Prochlorococcus marinus XMU1419: one gene and its partner. The protein of the gene in region 2 binds, or shares a complex with, the protein of the main gene of each other region. Links are inferred from orthologs where the notes say so. Each region holds a gene or a part of one and is shown on either strand. Other genes may lie near its edges.

The links. Proteins that work in one complex are often made in the same cells at the same time.
Region 1: the proteins of carA (region 2) and carB are in contact, whole or in part, in a solved structure (PDB 1KEE), measured with the Escherichia coli proteins. The link is inferred for Prochlorococcus marinus XMU1419 from one-to-one orthologs.

The regions. Positions count from the first base shown.
Region 1 is NZ_JAAORO010000002.1:288,879-292,842, forward strand. What follows is about bases 75-3,964. They hold carB (carbamoyl-phosphate synthase large subunit), read right to left. Parts: upstream 3,572-3,964; coding sequence 275-3,571; downstream 75-274. Other genes in these bases: HA151_RS05180 (DUF3318 domain-containing protein), read left to right, coding at 3,679-3,964. Outside these bases: HA151_RS05170 (ABC transporter ATP-binding protein), read left to right, coding at 1-23. UniProt on the Escherichia coli protein: Large subunit of the glutamine-dependent carbamoyl phosphate synthetase (CPSase).
Region 2 is NZ_JAAORO010000002.1:162,888-165,961, forward strand. Bases 36-3,035 are described here. They hold carA (glutamine-hydrolyzing carbamoyl-phosphate synthase small subunit), read left to right. Parts: upstream 36-965; coding sequence 966-2,105; downstream 2,106-3,035. Other genes in these bases: trpD (anthranilate phosphoribosyltransferase), read left to right, coding at 36-966; HA151_RS04505 (STAS domain-containing protein), read left to right, coding at 2,163-2,531; HA151_RS04510 (ribonuclease III domain-containing protein), read left to right, coding at 2,528-2,926; rlmB (23S rRNA (guanosine(2251)-2'-O)-methyltransferase RlmB), read left to right, coding at 2,931-3,035. Outside these bases: more of trpD, read left to right, coding at 1-35; more of rlmB, read left to right, coding at 3,036-3,074. UniProt on the Escherichia coli protein: Small subunit of the glutamine-dependent carbamoyl phosphate synthetase (CPSase).

The DNA of each region.
Region 1 (3,964 bases), 130 kb from region 2 along the record:
AACAATTAATTAAAAGCATATAATTTTTATCTAAATTTTTTAAAAGTTGAATCCATTAAGCAAAACTCAAGTAATTCTTCAAATCAAGTTTTAACCATTGAAGGTAAGAAATATAATAAATGAACTCTCTAAAGATATAGAAGAATCAATAAAAGGATTAAAAATAGCAGAAATATAAATTAAGTTGAACAAAGAAACATTGAAATTACTATCAATTAGCCGAAACTCCTAAGCAAATCAATTATGAGAAAAGTTAAAAACTTAGGGTAGAGTTTTAATAATTATGAATTTCTTGTAGAGAGTAAGTATCGATTTTATTACTTCGAAGAGATTTAATTGCTTTTAAAGCTGCCTTGGCTCCTGGAATTGTTGTAAAAGTCGGAATATTATATTCTATTGCAGCCCTTCTTAAATATGCATCGTCATGCAGAGCCTGAGAACCAATTGGAGTATTAATTATTAATTGAATAAGTCCAGAGCGTATTAAATCTTCAATATTTGGTCTACCTTCATGTACTTTTAGGACTTCTTCAACTTGAATACCTAGATCAAGTAAGTATGATGCTGTACCCTTTGTTGCAACTAATTTAAACCCTAAAATCAACAATTCCTTAGAAATTTCTTCAAGATATTTTTTATCCAAATTATTAGTAGACAAAAAAGCTACGCCTTCAGAAGGGACTCCATTTCCTGCTGCCAATTCTGACTTTGCATAAGCAATTCCAAAATCTTTTGCTAAACCCATTACTTCTCCAGTAGATCGCATTTCTGGACCAAGAAGTGTATCGGATCCTGGAAATCTTTTGAAAGGCAAAACAGCTTCCTTTACTGCCTGATACTTTGGATAATATTCTTTAGTAAAATTAATATTTTCTAATGTAAGTCCCTGCATTAATTGGGTAGCTAGTTTAGCTACTGGTTTACCTATAGCTTTTGAAACAAATGGGACTGTCCTTGAAGCTCTTGGATTAGCTTCAAGAATAAATACTTGATCTTCATTGTTATTTAAATTAGTTACCGCAAATTGCAAATTAATTAAGCCAACAACATTTAGTCTTTTTGCTATTAATTTGGTCCAATTCCTAACGGTTTCTAAAGTGGAAGATGAAAGAGATATTGATGGTAAACAGCATGCAGAATCACCAGAATGTATTCCTGCAGGTTCAACATGCTCCATTAGTCCAGCAATTACAACCGAACCTTCTAAATCACATAAAGCATCAACATCTATCTCAATTGCATTATTCAAATATTGATCGAGAAGTATTGGATGATCAGGTGATACCTTCACTGCCTCAGAGATATATCTTGATAGTTCATTCTCATTCTTAACAATTTCCATTGCCCTTCCTCCCAGAACATAAGAGGGTCTTACAACTAGAGGAAAACCTATATTTTTTGCTACAATTTGCGCCTCTTCTTTAGTGCGAGCTAATCCGTTTAAAGGTTGCCTGATATTTAATTCTTCAAGTATTTTTGTAAATTCCTCTCTATCTTCTGCTAGATTTATTGAAATTGGTGAAGTACCAAGTATTTTTGATCCAGTTCTGGCACCATCACTTGATTTAAGCCAATCAAATAAGGGCATTGATAATTTCAAGGGAGTTTGGCCTCCAAATTGAACAATCAAACCATCAGGATTTTCAGCTTCTAATATATTTAGTACATCCTCCAAAGTTACAGGTTCAAAATATAAAATATCACTAGTATCGTAATCTGTTGATACAGTCTCAGGGTTACTATTAACCATAATTGTTTTATAACCATTGGTGGAAGCCTGATATGAAGCATGGCAACAACAGTAATCAAATTCAATTCCCTGACCAATTCTGTTTGGACCCCCACCAAGAATCATAATTTTTTTTGATTTATTATTTGTTGAAATCTCGCTTTCAAAAACTTGAGATTTTAAATTAATAAAATAATCCTCGTATGTTGAGTAATGATAGGGAGTAGATGATGAGAATTCTGCTGAACAAGTATCAACAGTTTTATAAATTGGGATTATGTTCAAATCTTTTCTATATTTTCTTACTTCAAAGAACTCAGAATGAGTCAAATTTGCAATCTGTTGATCTGAAAAGCCTAATTGTTTAGCATGTAACATCAAATCTCTATCTAGATCATAAAGTTCTTTATCTTTCAAAAAGTTTTGTTCAAAATCAAAAATATTGTGTAATTTTTCGATAAACCATAAATCAATATTCGTAATTTCTTGAATATAAGAATTGGTTTTTCCAAGTTCCATAGCTTTTTTTAATATGAGAATCCTTTCAGATGTAGGAGTTCTTAAGCTATTCTTTAAGTCATTCTCGTTATTAATTGGATCAAGTGAATCACATTCCCATCCACAAATATCTAGTTCTAAGGACCTTAACGCTTTTTGAAATGATTCTTCAAAAGAGCGACCAATTGCCATTGACTCACCAACTGATTTCATAGATGTACTTAAAGTATTTGACGAGCCTTTAAACTTTTCGAATGCAAATCTCGGAATTTTTGTAACGACATAATCGATTGAAGGTTCAAAACAAGCAGGTGTTTTTTTTGTAATGTCATTAATAATTTCATCAAGTGTATAGCCAACAGATAATAAAGCTGCAATTTTAGCTATGGGGAATCCAGTAGCTTTACTTGCCAAAGCAGAGGATCTACTCACACGTGGATTCATTTCGATGACAATTACCTCTCCATTAGAGGGATTTATTGCGAACTGGATATTACTCCCCCCAGTCTCAACACCAACCTCTCTAATTATTTTCAATGATAAATCTCTAAGTCTTTGATATTCTTTATCAGTTAAAGTCTGTGCGGGAGCTACAGTAATAGAATCTCCAGTGTGCACACCCATTGGATCTAAATTCTCAATACTGCAAACTATTACTACGTTATCTGCAGTATCCCTCATTACCTCTAATTCAAACTCTTTCCATCCAATAAGTGATTTTTCGATTAATATTTGGTTACTTGGACTTTCATCCAATCCTGTTTTACAGAATTCAACAAATTCCTCAAGGTTATATGCAATTCCACCTCCTACACCACCTAGAGTAAATGCAGGTCTTATTATAAGAGGGTAGGAATCGATTTTTTTTAATACATCTTTTGCCTCAGTTAGATCTGAAGCTATTCCAGAAGGGCATACATTTACATTTATTTTTTCCATCGATTCTTTAAACAGTTTTCTATCTTCAGCTTTATTAATAGCTTCTAAATTAGCTCCAATTAATTCAACATTATTTTTTTTTAAAAAATCTGACTCAGATAATTTAACTGCAAGATTCAAAGCAGTTTGACCACCCATGGTGGGAAGAATTGCATCAGGTTTTTCTCTTAAAATGATCTGAGAAACTATTTCAGGAGTTAATGGTTCTATATATGTTTTATTTGCTATCTCAGGATCAGTCATTATTGATGCCGGATTTGAATTTATTAAAATAATTTCATAACCAGCTTTTCTTAAAGCTTTACAGGCTTGAGTACCAGAGTAATCAAATTCACAAGCTTGACCTATAACGATCGGGCCTGAACCTAGAATAAGAATTCTTTTAAGATCACCTCTTTGAGGCATAATTTAAAACTACATTTATTTCATGCTACTTATAAATCATCAGATGTTAATCAAGTTACTTGAAAAGCAACATTTGTTTCTATAGTATTGGTAGAAATTAATTTTTTATGAGCGAACTTCAGCGACTTAAAAGTTTGTTGCCTCCGGAAAATGAAAGTTGGGTATTTGTTGAAGCTGCTGCTGCTATAGACCCACCTTTAATTACACTTGAGGAAATCGGTCGCGACGAAGTAGAAATTCAAATAGACCTAGATACTTGGGATAACTTTGCAATTGACCACAGAAATTTATTGTTTTGGCATGAAGTAGGCAAAATTCAAAACGACACAATACCAAGAGACGGTTGGGAAATGGCTGCTCTTGCTATAGGGCTTGGAGGAGCTATAGGGGAAT
Region 2 (3,074 bases):
ATGCAAAGATGGCTTAATGATGAAATATCTGATGTTCAAACAGGAGCTTTTTTAAGTGCTTTGAGAGCTAAGGGTTGCACTGGTGTTGAATTATCATCTATGGCTGAGGAACTCTTAAATGTTTGCAAGTTGCCTTTAAAAAGACCAAATTTATATATGGTAGATACTTGTGGTACTGGAGGTGATGGGGCAAATACATTTAATATCTCCACTGCAGTAGCATTTGTAGCTTCATCTTGTGGTGCAAATATAGCTAAACACGGGAATAAAAGTGCTAGTGGAAAAGTTGGGTCTGCAGATGTTTTAATGAATCTTGGTTTGAATTTAAATTGTTCATTAGAAAAAGTAATTTCTGCCGTCAGTGAAATTGGAATAACTTTTTTATTTGCACCCGTATGGCATAAATCTTTAATAAAGCTTGCACCACTGAGAAAGTCTCTAGGAATTAGAACTGTATTTAATCAACTTGGACCATTGGTAAATCCGTTAAGACCCAATGCGCAAGTACTTGGGGTTGCATCTGAGGATCTATTGGAGCCAATGGCAAATGCACTTTTAAAAATGGGTATGAACAGAGCAGTAGTAGTCCATGGTCATGGCGGTCTTGACGAGGCTTCACTTCAAGGAGAGAATAAACTGATATTTGTTGAGAAAGGGGAATTAAGATTTTCAAAAATAAATATTTCAGAATTTAATCATGAAAATATTTCTAATGAAAACCTTGTAGTTTCTGATATTAATTCAAGCGAAGAAATATTAAAGTCTGTTTTAGATGGTTCTGGACAAAAGTCGCACAAGGAAGTTGTAGCTTTGAATACAGCTTTAGTCCTATGGGTATCCAGTATCGAGGATGATTTGCACGAAGGATTTAAAAAAGCATTGCTTTCAATTAGTCAAGGAACTCCTTGGAAAAAATTTTTGTTGTTGAAAAATTATTTAACCGTTGATGAATCAATTACGAATTAATGATTAATCCATATAAAAAAAATGCAAAATTAGTTTTAAATAATGGAATTGTTTTTCCTGGATTTTCTTTTGGCGCCTCTGGTACTGCTGTTGGCGAAATAGTTTTTAATACTGGAATGACAGGATATCAGGAGGTTATTACTGATCCAAGTTATTATGGACAAATATTAACATTCACTTATCCAGAAATTGGAAATACCGGTATTAATCTTGAAGATTCAGAATCTGATATTACTGTTAAAGGGATAATTGTTAGAAATTATTCATCAAATAATAGTAATTGGAGATCACTAAAGAATCTTAATCAATGGTTAGTTGAGAAAAATATAATAGGTCTTTATGGAATTGATACAAGAGCCCTTGTTAAAGTATTAAGATCTTATGGCTCGATGAATGGAGCTCTTACCTCTGAAGATAAAACTGTAGAAAGTTGTTTAAAAATAATCTATGAAACCCCAAAAATGGAGGGATTAAATCTATCAAAGGAAGTTTCCACAAAGCAAGAATATTTTTGGCAAAATACGACAGAAACAGATTTTGACATTAGACAAAAACTTTCAGAAAAGCCTAATAAATTAAAAATAGTAGCCATTGATTTTGGAATAAAAAAATCAATTTTAAATCGACTAGTCTCTCATGGTTGTGAAATTTTAGTGTTACCTTCTAGCTCTACTTTAGAAGATGTCTTATTTAATAAGCCTGATGGGATATTCTTCTCAAATGGGCCTGGCGATCCTTCTACCGTTACTGAGGGCATAGATTTGGCGAGATCACTTATTGAACATGGTGAAATACCTATGTTCGGTATTTGCCTCGGTCATCAAATATTTGGATTGGCCTTGGGTGGTTCAACTTATAAACTTCCATTCGGACATCGCGGACTAAATCATCCTTGTGGGAATAATAATCAAATTGAGATAACTAGTCAGAATCATGGTTTTGCTATTGATCCTAATTCTCTTTCAAAAGAAATAGTGAAAATTACTCACTACAATCTTAACGATAATACTGTTGCTGGATTAGAGGTAAATAATAAACCAATATTTAGTGTTCAATATCATCCAGAAGCAGGACCTGGTCCGCATGATTCAGATTATTTATTTAAAAAATTTGTTTCTCTAATGTTAGATAGATGTTGACATATTGTTTTCTTTTGATTTGATAATTACATTTGATATATTATTTTTGGGAGGAACTTGATCATAGAAGATTTCCAGAAGCTTACGGTTTCTTTAAGAGGAAACCTAGATATAAAAACAAACATTATTGTTTTTACCTTTAAAGGTCAGCTTGACGCCTTCTCAGAAAAACAATTTAAGTCTTTTATTACTAATAATTTAAAAAATGAGTTACCATTCGTTATTGATCTTACAAAAATTGATTTTCTAGATTCTTCGGGTCTTGGTGCTCTTGTCCAAACTGCTAAAGAATGTAAAAAGTTGAAGTTAGGCTTCTCGGTTGTTGGAAACTCGAGAGTCGCTCAAACAATTAAACTTGTACGTTTAGGAGATTTTCTTAACTTAAAGTCTAGTCTTGAAGATGCATTAACTTTTTTCAAAAATTGAATTATTGGATTCAAAACTTAGTTCCACATGGCTCACCTGATGAAATTGGTGTCATTCAACTTGCTTGGCTTGGGGATGCGGTATGGGAACTTCATCAAAGACTAAGACATGTTCATTTTCCATTAAAATCAAAAGAACTCCATTTATCAGTAGTTAACGAAGTAAAGGCAATATCTCAATCAAAATCTTTAGATGATATTGAACATTTATTAAATGCAAATGAAATGGATTTAATTAGACGTGCTAGAAATAAAACGAAGAGAAACCCAAAGTCCTCAAACCCTGTCGTATATTCTAAAGCAACTGGTTTTGAAACTCTTATTGGGTGGCTGTTTCTAAAAGATCCTCAAAGATTATCAACTCTTTTTGATTATCTTGAATTAAAAATGCAATGACTCTATGAAAAATACTTCTAAAAAGAATTTTTCTGAAAAAAATAGCAAACACTTCAACAAAAATTCTTATTCTAATTCTTACTATAAAGATACAAGTTCATCAAAAAAAAGTAATATTCTTTTAAACAATTCTACTAAAAATGAGAAT